2 linked regions of the Bacillus pumilus genome follow. The protein of the gene in region 1 interacts with the protein of each later gene in a pairwise test. Links are inferred from orthologs where the notes say so. Each region holds a gene or a part of one and is shown in the gene's direction. Other genes may lie near its edges.

What was found.
Region 2: the proteins of tagH (region 1) and mreD interact in binary tests that used the Bacillus subtilis proteins (3 or more experiments, as listed by UniProt). The link is inferred for Bacillus pumilus from one-to-one orthologs.

The regions. Positions count from the first base shown.
Region 1 is NZ_CP047089.1:498,933-507,129, forward strand. The notes cover bases 206-3,044. They hold tagH (teichoic acids export ABC transporter ATP-binding subunit TagH), read left to right. Parts: upstream 206-743; coding sequence 744-2,345; downstream 2,346-3,044. Other genes in these bases: GPS65_RS02390 (ABC transporter permease), read left to right, coding at 206-724; GPS65_RS02400 (undecaprenyl-diphosphate phosphatase), read right to left, coding at 2,651-3,044. In the rest of the region: more of GPS65_RS02390, read left to right, coding at 1-205; more of GPS65_RS02400, read right to left, coding at 3,045-3,484; GPS65_RS02405 (AI-2E family transporter), read right to left, coding at 3,611-4,753; GPS65_RS02410 (DoxX family protein), read right to left, coding at 4,819-5,211; GPS65_RS02415 (Gfo/Idh/MocA family protein), read left to right, coding at 5,413-6,396; GPS65_RS02420 (type 1 glutamine amidotransferase domain-containing protein), read right to left, coding at 6,480-7,004; tlpB (methyl-accepting chemotaxis protein), read right to left, coding at 7,095-8,197.
Region 2 is NZ_CP047089.1:1,562,034-1,565,877, forward strand. Bases 1-2,993 are described here. They hold mreD (rod shape-determining protein MreD), read left to right. Parts: upstream 1-1,234; coding sequence 1,235-1,753; downstream 1,754-2,993. Other genes in these bases: GPS65_RS07550 (rod shape-determining protein), read left to right, coding at 1-311; mreC (rod shape-determining protein MreC), read left to right, coding at 339-1,238; minC (septum site-determining protein MinC), read left to right, coding at 1,808-2,491; minD (septum site-determining protein MinD), read left to right, coding at 2,494-2,993. Outside these bases: more of minD, read left to right, coding at 2,994-3,297; GPS65_RS07575 (M23 family metallopeptidase), read left to right, coding at 3,410-3,844. UniProt on the Bacillus subtilis protein: Involved in formation of the rod shape of the cell. May also contribute to regulation of formation of penicillin-binding proteins.

The DNA.
Region 1 (8,197 bases):
GCAATTGTTAAATCCGTTGATTCAAATCATGGCATATTGGTTTGTGTTTGGTTTAGGTCTGAGAGGAGCAGGAAGAACTGCAGAAATGGCAGATGGTTCTCACGTAAGTATACCTTTTCTAATATGGATGCTAGCGGGTTTAATTCCATGGTTTTTTATTAGTTCTACTATTACAGAAGGTGCAAACAGTGTTTTTAAGCGCATAAAGTTAGTGTCAAAAATGAATTTTCCAATTAGTGCACTTCCTTCTGTTGTCATAACATCAAATTTATTTAGTTATTTTTTGATGATGGGTATCTATGTTATCATGCTTATTTCTCATGGAATATACCCTGACATTCATTGGATTCAATATCTATATTATTTTATTTGCTTGATTACGTTTATGTTTGCTTTCAGCCTATTTAATTCAACTATTAGTGTTCTTGTCCGTGATTACCAAAACTTGCTGCAATCCTTGACAAGACTACTAATGTTTTTGCTTCCTATTTTATGGGATATTGGAGATAAGTTTACCGGGAAGTATGAATGGATTGCGACTACATTAAAGCTGAATCCTTTATATTATATTATTGAAGGGTTTAGGAAAAGCTTTCTTAGAGGAGAATGGTTCTTCAATGATATGAAATATACGCTTTATTTTTGGGCGATTACTTTACTTCTCTTAACAATCGGTTCATTACTTCATATGAAATTTAGAGATAAGTTTGTCGATTTTCTTTAAAAAGTAAGGAGATAATACGATGAAACTAAAGGTTTCGTTTCGAAATGTATCTAAGCAGTATTTTCTGTATAAAAAGCAGTCAGATAAAATAAAAGGGCTGTTTTTACCTAATAAAAGTGACAAAGGATTTTTTGCTGTTCGTAATGTGTCCTTTGACGTATATGAAGGTGAAACGATTGGTTTTGTTGGTATAAACGGTTCTGGAAAATCAACGATGTCAAACCTTCTTGCGAAAATCATTCCCCCAACAAGTGGTCAAATTGAGATGGACGGCCAACCATCATTAATTGCAATTTCAGCAGGCCTTAACAACCAATTAAGCGGTAAAGACAACATTCGATTAAAGTGCTTAATGATGGGGCTTACGAATAAGGAAATAGACGAACTTTATGATAAAATTGTAGAGTTTGCAGATATTGGGGACTTTATTGATCAGCCTGTAAAAAGTTATTCGAGCGGGATGAAATCTCGGCTCGGATTTGCAATTTCAGCACATATTGATCCGGATATTTTGATTATTGATGAAGCACTGTCTGTTGGAGATCAAACTTTTTATCAAAAATGCGTGGATCGTATAACTGAGTTTAAAGAACAGGGAAAGACGATTTTCTTTGTCAGTCATTCAATAGGCCAAATTCAAAAAATTTGTGATCGAGTTGCCTGGATGCATTACGGCGAACTTCGTATGTTTGATGATACTGAAAAAGTTGTAAAAGAATACAAAGAATTTGTTGATTGGTTTAACAAACTATCAAAGAAAAAGAAAGCAGAATACCAATTAGAAAATAAAGAAGATAGAAAAAAGATGCATAATGGAGAGCGAATCACTCGATATAAAGATGGAAGAAAACGGAGTGAGTTTTTAGGATCTGTAATTCAAACAACACTTTTAACGTTATTTACTATACTTCTTGCATTATCAATGTTTTCAGATCGTCCACTTCGAACTTTAGCAACTTTCGGTGCCATTACAATAAATAACACAGAGAACCACCAACCAAAGAGTGCTGAGACAGGTGGCATGGTTGATCTAGAAAAAGTTCATAGACAAGCCATTACCTTGAAAGACTCTACGCCTATTTATAAAGACAAAGCTTTTAAAAAAAGAGCAGAATTCACCTTGCCATTTGGTGAAAAAGTACAGGTGGTAGCTGAGAATAAAAAAGTTGTACAAATAAAAATATCTGATAAAAACTATATTATGAAAGCCAGTAACCTTCAAAGTACAGATGAGTTAAAGTCGTTATCTATTCAACCAGTTCAGTTCATTTCATATGTATCACCTGCTTCAGCGGCTTCGTATGAGTATCTACTTTCATTTCTTGGAAAAGAAGAATCAGTTCTAAAAGAAAGATTGCAAGCATTGACCTCAATTAAAAGTGATCAAGGGAATACTATCCAACGATTAGTGACTGAAAGAACTGAGTATGTAATTCAAGACGGAAAAGCGAACTCGATTGTATTTAGCGAAGTTATGCAGCTGTCGCCAACAACAATCGGATTAAACAAGCAAAACATCTTGTTGAATGACAAACAAACGAAATTTGCTGTAAAGGGAGAAAACAATCTATTTGTAGTTGATAACGAAAATCATACACTTACTATCTCAGTCATTAAATAAAAAGCTGCCAAACATGGCAGCTTTCAGACCGTAGACAAACCCCACTTTTACTTCAAGTAAAAGTGGGGTTTTCACATTTTTTGAAAAAACATCATGTGTTTTACGCTGGACATGGTACTTTCCATGTCCAGTTTGCTAGCTTTTTAAGGTTAAAGCCACTACTTCTAATTGATTTCTTCTTTCTTCTTCACGTTTCGATAACATGTTTATCCCCCACAGATTATTGTTATTACCCTTATTATACAAAAAAGCTTGTAGACTTTGTCTACAAGCTGACTACTCTTTAATAAGAGTAGTTTCCAGTATTACATGAATAGGATAAATAAAATCACACCTAGGATGATTCGGTATATTGCAAAAGGCACCAGCTTGATTTTATTGATCAATTTTAGGAAGAATCGAACAACGAAGAGAGCCACAACAAATGCACTCACAAAGCCCACGATAAAGAATGGCAGCATGTCTGTTGTTAAATATTCGGCATTTTTCACAAGTGTTAAGAAGCTTGCGCCTGCCATAATCGGCATCGCCATGATAAATGTAAAGTCAGCTGCCGCACGGTGATTCAAACCAAGAATAACCCCACCTGCGATCGTCGAACCTGAGCGAGAGAAGCCTGGCCATAACGCCAAACATTGAAACAGTCCGATATAAAGCGCCTGTCTGTACGTCATGTTATCGACAGAGCTTGTTTCTGTTTTACGTTTATTGATCCAGTCAGCGACAAGCATCAGCACTGCGCCTAAAATCAAGCCGACAGCAACTGTTCTCACGTCAAACAAGTATTTATCAATATAGTCTTCAAATAAGAATCCTAAAATGACGGCTGGAACGAGTCCTACTGCGATTTGAGCAATGGTCAGCTTATGCCCGCTGCGCTTTTGTTCTTCGGTGATATTTTTCTTTAAGCCTAACAAGTTCAAAATCCGATCCTTGAACACAATCATGACAGCTAAAATAGATCCTAACTGAATCACGACTTTAAATGTGTTTGCCGCCTCTGGCGTAATGATTTCCTTTGATTTTAACCATAGATCATCGACAATGATCATGTGACCTGTAGATGAGACAGGTGCATACTCTGTTAATCCTTCGACAATTCCTAAAACCAGTGCCACGAATAAATCCCATAGATTCATGATTTTCTTTCCTTTCAATTCTGATCTTTGAACAGGTCAACCATCTATGTCCACATAAAGACAAGCTTCCTTCATCGAAAGCTCGTCTTTATGATACTATATTTTTTTCAAAAAAAGATTATGACATTAAACCTTTTCTTCTTTATACAAATTGGATCGCATTTTGAACCAATCAAACAAGTGGGTCGTGATGACCTTCAGGACCGCATATGTCGGAATCGCAACAATGATGCCGACTACGCTAAACAATTTACCTGCTGTTAAGAGAACAAAGATAATCGTGATCGGGTGGATATGAAGGTTTTTCCCCATAACCTGAGGTGAAATAAATTTCCCTTCAATGAGCTGTACCACTGTCCAGACAATGATCAGTTTTAAAAGCATCACTGGTGATGTCACAAGTGCAATGACAATCGCTGGTGTAATCGCAATCGTAGGACCAAGGTAAGGTACCACACTTGTACATGCCGCAATGATGGCCAGCAGCAACGCATAATCAAGTCCAATAATCAGATAACCAATTAAAAGAAGCACACCAATACAGAAGCTGACAATGATCTGTCCAAGAATATAAGAGCTCAGGCGATGGTTCATTTCGTGAAGCACGATATGTGTATGTTCTCTAAACTTATTCGGAATAAATTTCAGGAAATAGTCAGGTAATTTTTTGCCATCTTTTAATAAATAGAACAGAATGAACGGAACCGTCACGATCGAGATGATGATTTCAGTGAGCGCCCCTAAGAATGTCCCCACTCCTGTAAAGGTACTTTCCAAAATTTTCGTCGCTTGACTTGACGCTTTGCTTACCAATTCAGAGACGTTAAAATTCATGTTTTTTTGCGCTTGAGTAATGAAGTTGCTTCCCGTTAGTTGTCTAATCTGATCTTCTACCGTATCAACATATTTCGGTAGGTTATGAAACAGGCTCATCATTTGCGCTTGTAAAAACGGAATAATAGACACAATCGTTACTGTAATCATGCCAATAATGACAATATATAAAAGCAAAATCGAAAAGATCCGTTTCACTCTAAACCTCTCTAACAAATTGACAATCGGGTTTAATAAATAATACACGACCCCCGTTAAAATAATCGGTAAGGCAATGGTTTTGACGAGTACAATGAGCGGTGTGAAAATAAAGGATGTTTTCATGAAAACAAGGATATTCAATCCGATTAATAGCAGGACGAGTAAAAAGAGAACAAACTTGTTATCAAGAAAAAATTTTCTAAATCGACTGCTCCACATTTGCATAGAATTCATATCGTTCCTCCAAACTCGGGCTATTTTATGAATAAATTGTACACTACCTGATCATGATTTGGTGATCATTGTTTCAGCTTTTTTTCCCATTTTGCAATGGACATCACCCATATAATCAGAATTGGCTGTCCTATCAGTCTTATCCATAGCAAAGACTGATCTGTGCTTTCTTGACCTGGAAATGGAATTCCCTCTCGCGCAGCAAATAAGTTTGCAGGGAAAATGAGGACAAGATAGACAGCAATGGTTTTTGCTGCTACGATCCTGACATTGGGCAAAAGGAGCAAGATAGCCAGTAGCCATTCTAGGCATGCCGTCGCATAGATCATTACATATGGAAATGGCCAGCCTGGCATCATACGAGCAAAGCCGCTCGGCTCTATGACATGAAAAATACCAGCTCCTATGAATAAAAGCGCAAAGACGTATGTACTTCCTATATGTAGGACGCGCTTCATGGTCGTTTCCTCCTCTCCCTTCTATCAGAGTATTACCCGAACGAAGGAAGAAACTACCCACTTTTCGTACATTTATATCCTTTATGTAAGACGCATCAGCCTATATAAAGGTTTCATCCGCTTTTCAATAAAAAGAATGTTCTTTCATACAAACGCTTTCAAAGGATGTATAATCAGAGAAAAGTAGAAGGAGGGAACGACATGATTCGATTTGCTGTCATCGGAACGAACTGGATTACAGATCGATTCTTACAGGCCGGTGAAGGAGTAGCTGATTTTACATGTACAGCCGTCTATTCACGGTCCGCTGAAAAGGGCCAAGCATTTGCCGAAAAATACGGTATCGGTACAGTTTTTACGAACTTACATGAAATGGCGGAAAGTGATGCGTTTGATGCTGTGTATATTGCGAGCCCAAATGCCCTTCATAAGGAGCAGGCTATTTTGATGATGGAACATCAAAAACATGTTTTATGCGAAAAACCATTTGCCTCACACCGAAAAGAAGTGGAAGAGATGATTGCTACAGCAAAAAAACATCAAGTGTGTTTGATGGAAGCGATGAAAACGACATTTCTGCCCAACTTCCTTCAAATCAAACAGCATCTTGATCAGCTCGGACCCATTCGGCAAGTGGTTGCTCATTACTGTAAATATTCCTCAAGATACGATGCCTATCGAAATGGTGAGATTCCAAATGCTTTTAAGCCTGAATTGTCCAATGGTTCTTTAATGGATATCGGTGTGTATCTCGTCTACCCAGTGATCTATTTATTTGGTCTGCCGAATCAAATCATCGCCAGAGGCTACAAGCTTTCTTCTGGTGTAGATGGGAGCGGCTCTGTTCTTATGCAATATGACGGGCATCAAGCACTCCTTTTTCATTCTAAAATTTCAACGTCTCATTTATCTGCTGAAATTCAAGGAGAGGATGCGACGATGGTGATTGATCAATTCCACCGTCCTTCGCATATCACGATCCATGATCGGCAAGGACATCATACCGACATCTCTCTCAAAGATGATCAGCCAGCGATGTATTATGAAATCTGTCATTTTATTGAGTGTATTCAGCAAGGAATGAGTCAGTCTCCGGTCAATACATTTGCCTTATCTGTTCAAACCATGTCTGTCATGGATGAGGCGAGAAAACAAATGGGCGTGAGGTTTCCTACCGATAGATAAAATGAATGGGGTATGAAATGATGAACAAAGGGCGAACGTGATGTGCAAGTTCGCCCTTTGTTTTTTTATTTTGAGTCCATTGATTATGTTGCCGCTAACACATCCGCAAATGCTTTCACATATGGAGGGAGATCTGGCGGACGTCTGCTCGAGATGATGTGACCATCTGTGACGACTGCTTCATCAAACCAGTCCGCTCCAGCATTTGTCATATCATCTTTAATACCAGGTGTGCTTGTCACCTTTTTGCCTTGCAAGATTCCTGCTGAAATCAGCACCCAGCCAGCATGGCAAATCTGCCCGATTGGTTTCGCCTTTTCATCAAATGAACGAACGATATTTAACACTTCTGGATAACGGCGCAGTTTATCTGGCGCCCAACCTCCTGGGACAAGCACGGCATCATATTCATCTGCTTGAATGGAATAAAAATCCTTATCAGATACAGCCGGCACACCATACTTCCCGATGTACTCATGATTTGCTTTTTCTCCTACAAGGTGCACAGTTGCCCCTTCTTCTCTTAAACGCAGAACCGGATACCATAGCTCTAAATCTTCAAAATCATCACTGACTAATGCAATGACCTTCTTATCTGATAAACGCATAACATCTCTCCTATTCTTTCGATTTCCTCTATTGTACGAGATGATTGCTTAAAAAGAAAAGCGGTTCCCCTTGAGGAGAACCACTTGATCTTATTCGTTGATCTTGAACTTTTTAATTAAATCACGTAATTCTTCCGCCATTTGGGAAAGAGTCGTAGAAGAAGAACTAATCTCTTCCATAGAAGCAAGCTGCTCTTCAGCAGATGCAGCGATATCTTGGATGCTTGCTGAACTTTCTCGTGATACATCTGCAATTTCATTCACTGCTTTTGAAATTTGCTCAGATCCTTTTGAAAGCTCGCGTACTGTTGTATTCATGTCATTAATTCTTGTAGCGATCTCCGCTGTTTGCTGATTAATTTGTGAGAAGCTTTCTTTCGTTTGATCTGTAATGGAAAGACCATTCTTCACTTCTTCATTTACTGATTTGAACATATTTTGAGATGTTTCGATTTCAGATACGATTTCTTTCACAAGCTTTTCAATCTCTTTTGCTGAATCTGATGATTGAACTGCAAGTTTTCGCACTTCCTCTGCAACAACAGAGAATCCTCTGCCTGACTCACCTGCACGTGCTGCTTCAATGGCTGCATTGAGTGCAAGTAAATTCGTTTGATCCGCAATGCCGTTAATTACGCCTAGGATGTTTGTGATGTCTTTTGATTTATGTTCTAGTCCGTTGATTACTCCTTCAGCTTCTTTCACTGAATGGTCGATCGTCTTCATCTGGCCAACGGTTTGCTCCACAAGCTGTCCGCCTGATTCGGCGACTGTTCTTGATTGAATCGATGACGCTGTGATGACATCAGATGTTTCTGCGACTTCGTTCAGTCCTTCATTCATTTGTTTTAAATGAGCCGCACTTTGCTCCACCATTTCGCTTTGATTTTCATTGCCGTTTGAGAAAGTTTCAATAGATGATGTAATATGTTCGGTTGCTTTTGTCGTTTGACCTGCGCTTGCCGTCAGTTCTTCAGATGAAGAAGCCACATTTTCTACAGATGTTTGTACTGCTTGGATGACATCTCTTAATGACTCACTCATCTCATTAAAGCTTGTGCCTAGCTGTCCAATCTCATCTTTTGACTGGACATCAATTTTTTCTGTTAAATCTCCCTCACTGATCTTCTTTGAAGAAGAAACAAGTATAGAAAGTGGTTTTGTAATGGAACGGATAATCAAGAAGATTAGAA
Region 2 (3,844 bases), 1.1 Mb from region 1 along the record:
TGCCAAAAACAATCTCGATTACAGCAGATGAGATTGCAAAAGCGCTTCGCGATACAGTGGAAACCATTGTTGATGCGGTGAAAATGACACTTGAAAAAACACCGCCTGAGCTGGCAGCAGATATTATGGACCGCGGAATCGTTTTAACTGGCGGTGGTGCATTGCTTCGTAATCTTGACAAAGTGATTAGTGATGAGACGAAGATGCCAGTCATTATTGCGGAAGATCCGCTTGACTGTGTGGCGATCGGAACAGGAAAAGCACTAGAGCATATTCATTTGTTCAAAGGAAAATCAAAAGATAATCGATAATCGGGCGTAAATAAAGAGGTGTAAGACATGCCGCAGTTTTTTATGAATAAAAGATTAATGTTGCTCCTTGTCTGTGTCATCGTACTGGTGGCCATGATTGGTTTTTCAGTGAAAAGCGGCAGAGGTGCTTCATGGCCGGAAAAATTAGTGGGGGATACGACAGGCTTTTTTCAAGGTGTCTTTCATAAACCATCACAATTTATTGCCGGTATGTATGGGAACGTACAAGATTTAAAGAACACATACGATGAAAACGAACGTCTTCGAAAAAAACTTGATGGACAAACTCAATATGAGGCGAAACTTCAAGAACTAGAAGATGAGAACAAAAAGCTTCGCAAGCAGCTCGGTTATGTGAACTCTATTCGTGATTATACGCCAATTCTATCAACGGTTATCGCGAGAAACCCGTCCCTTTGGGATAGCTTTGTCATGATTGATAAAGGGAAAAAACAAGGCGTTGACAAAGATATGGCGGTCACAAATGAGAGTGGTGCGTTAATTGGGAAAATTGAAAGTGATAAGCTCAACAATTTTACTTCGACAGTAAGGTTGCTAAGCTCCACTGACCAAAATAATAGAATTTCAACGAAAATTTTTGCGAAAAAGGGCAAAGAAGAACTCAACGGAATTATTAACGGCTATGACAGTAAGAAAAAAATGCTGACAATGAATATTCTGAAATCTGATGCAGATGGAGATGTCAAAAAAGGAGATCTTGTTGAAACATCTGGAGCAGGGGGCGTATTCCCTCAAGGCTTGACGATTGGTAAGGTAAGTGAAATCGAGCCAGATCATTACGGCCTGACAAAGATCATTTATGTAGAACCAGCGGCTGAACTCAACAATTTAGACCGCGTGATTGTGGTGAATCGCAGCTCAAGTACGGCAGATGCATCTGTATTGACGAAGGAGGAAGGCTCGTGAGACGTGTCCTTCTTGCTTTCGTCATGTTGTTTATCTTCGTATTTGACAGTATTTTTGTCGATCTAGTGAAGCTCCCATTTGTTTCAGACAATCAAATTTTAGCTCCTCATTTCATCTTACTCGCACTCGTATTTATGACGGCTTTTGTGAATCAAAAATATGGTGTGATTTTCGGTTTTATCTTTGGACTTTTATATGATATTTCGTATACAGGCATACTTGGTGTTCATATGTTTGGCTTTGGAGCGCTCTGCTATTTGCTAGCGAAAGCCTTTAAAGTTTTGCAAACGAATATGTTAGTGGTCGTCTTTCTGTCGATTATTGCTGTTTCCGTAATGGAGTTTTATGTGTACGGCGTTCAAGCGACAATTCAACCCGGGATTATGCCGTTTAATACGTATGTCATCGAACGCTTTATTCCAACGATTCTTTTAAATACTGCTGCGTCTCTCATACTTGTTGTGCCGCTTAGGCTCTTTTTCATCAACATGAAACAAGAACTGATCGACGAATAAAAGCAGGAGTTTGTCCAAATACGGCGAAATGAGTATGTTGTTGAGGTGAGCATCTTGAAAACTCAAAAACAGCAATATGTGACGATAAAAGGTACTAAAAACGGATTAACATTACAGTTAAATGATGACTGTTCGTTTGATGACCTTCTTTCTGGCTTGCGAGAGGTTCTTTTACTTGAGCAATATACAGATGGAAGGGAAGGTCATAAGGTTAATGTGCATATTAAGCTTGGTTTTCGGTATTTAACAGAGGATCAGGAAATGCGTTTGACTGAAGCAGTCTCTGAAAATGAACATCTCGTCATTCACTCTATTGAAAGTGACGTCATGTCAACTGAAGAGGCGAAACGATTAAAAGCAGAGGCCGAAATTACCTCTGTAGCCAAAATTGTACGCTCAGGACAGGTACTGTATGTTGAAGGAGATCTCTTATTAATAGGAGATGTCAATCCTGGTGGAACGATTCGTGCAGGGGGAAATATTTTTGTGCTCGGCGCTTTAAAAGGCGTGGCACATGCTGGATGTAATGGAAATAAACAAGCTGTCATTGCGGCATCTCGTATGATTCCAACTCAGCTTCGCATCGCACAAGTGTTTAACCGTGCACCGGATCAAAAAGAAGATGGAAATGAAATGGAATGTGCTTATTTAGATATAGATGGCAACATGATCATTGAACGCCTGCAGCAATTGGCTCATATAAGACCTAATCTGACAAGGCTTGAGGGAGGAATGTGAAATTGGGCGAGGCTATTGTGATTACCTCAGGAAAAGGCGGCGTTGGCAAAACAACAACATCTGCAAACTTAGGCACAGCACTAGCAATTCAAGGGAAAAAAGTGTGTCTAGTTGATACCGATATTGGCCTTCGGAATTTAGATGTCGTGATGGGGCTTGAGAACCGCATTATTTACGATCTAGTCGATGTAGTAGAAGGAAGATGTAAAATCCATCAGGCGCTTGTAAAAGATAAGCGTTTCGAGGATCTTTTGTATCTTTTACCTGCTGCTCAAACAAGCGATAAAACAGCTGTAGAGCCAGAGCAGATCAAAGAATTAATTCAATCATTGAAACAAGACTTTGATTATGTCGTCATTGATTGCCCTGCTGGAATTGAGCAAGGCTTTAAAAATGCTGTATCTGGTGCAGATAAGGCAATTGTCGTGACGACGCCTGAGATCTCAGCTGTGAGAGATGCCGACCGTATCATTGGCTTGTTAGAACAAGAAGATATCGAACCACCTCGTTTGATTGTCAACCGTATTCGTACACACATGGCGAAAAGTGGCGATTCAATGGATGTGGATGAAGTTGTCCATCACTTATCGATTGATCTTCTTGGCATTGTTGCTGATGATGATGACGTGATTAAGGCTTCAAATAATGGCGAACCGATTGTCATGGATGCTAAAAACAAAGTATCGATTGCGTATCGAAATATCGCTCGCCGTGTACTAGGCGAATCTGTTCCACTTCAATCATTTGAAGATGAAAACAAAGGAATGTTTGCTAAGCTGAAAGCATTTTTTGGTGTGAGAGCTTAATCAGCATTTAGGTAAGACGAGACCGATTCGGTGAGAATCGGTCTTTTTGTTGCATATCAGATGAGGTTGCCACATAAAATGTACAAACTGTTTGTATGTAAAGGGTGATCTCATGAAAAGAGTGGACGAGTACCGAAAGAAAATCGCGCAGCGCCGCAAAACGAAGCATTCAGTTGCTCCATCTAAGAAGACGACCTTCAAGAAAAAAGAGGATATTCCTCCATGGGTCATGTTAACAGAGGAAGAAAAGCATTCAGGGTCGTCTTCCTTTGAAGCGTCGTCTCATCAACCGAAGAAATATCAGCATCCACTATTTAACCCCAATGCCTTTGTACTGAAATGTTTATTATCTGCATCCCTTGTGTTGATTGCAGCTATATCGTTTAAAGGTCAGGCAGGGCCGTTCCAGCAGCTGAAGCCGATCATTACGCAGACCTTTGAGCAGGATTTTCAATTTGCTGCTGCTAATCGCTGGTTTGAGAAAACAGTTGGAAACCCCCTTGCCTTTTTAACGGACAAAAAGGAAGACCAAAAAGATGTACAAGCG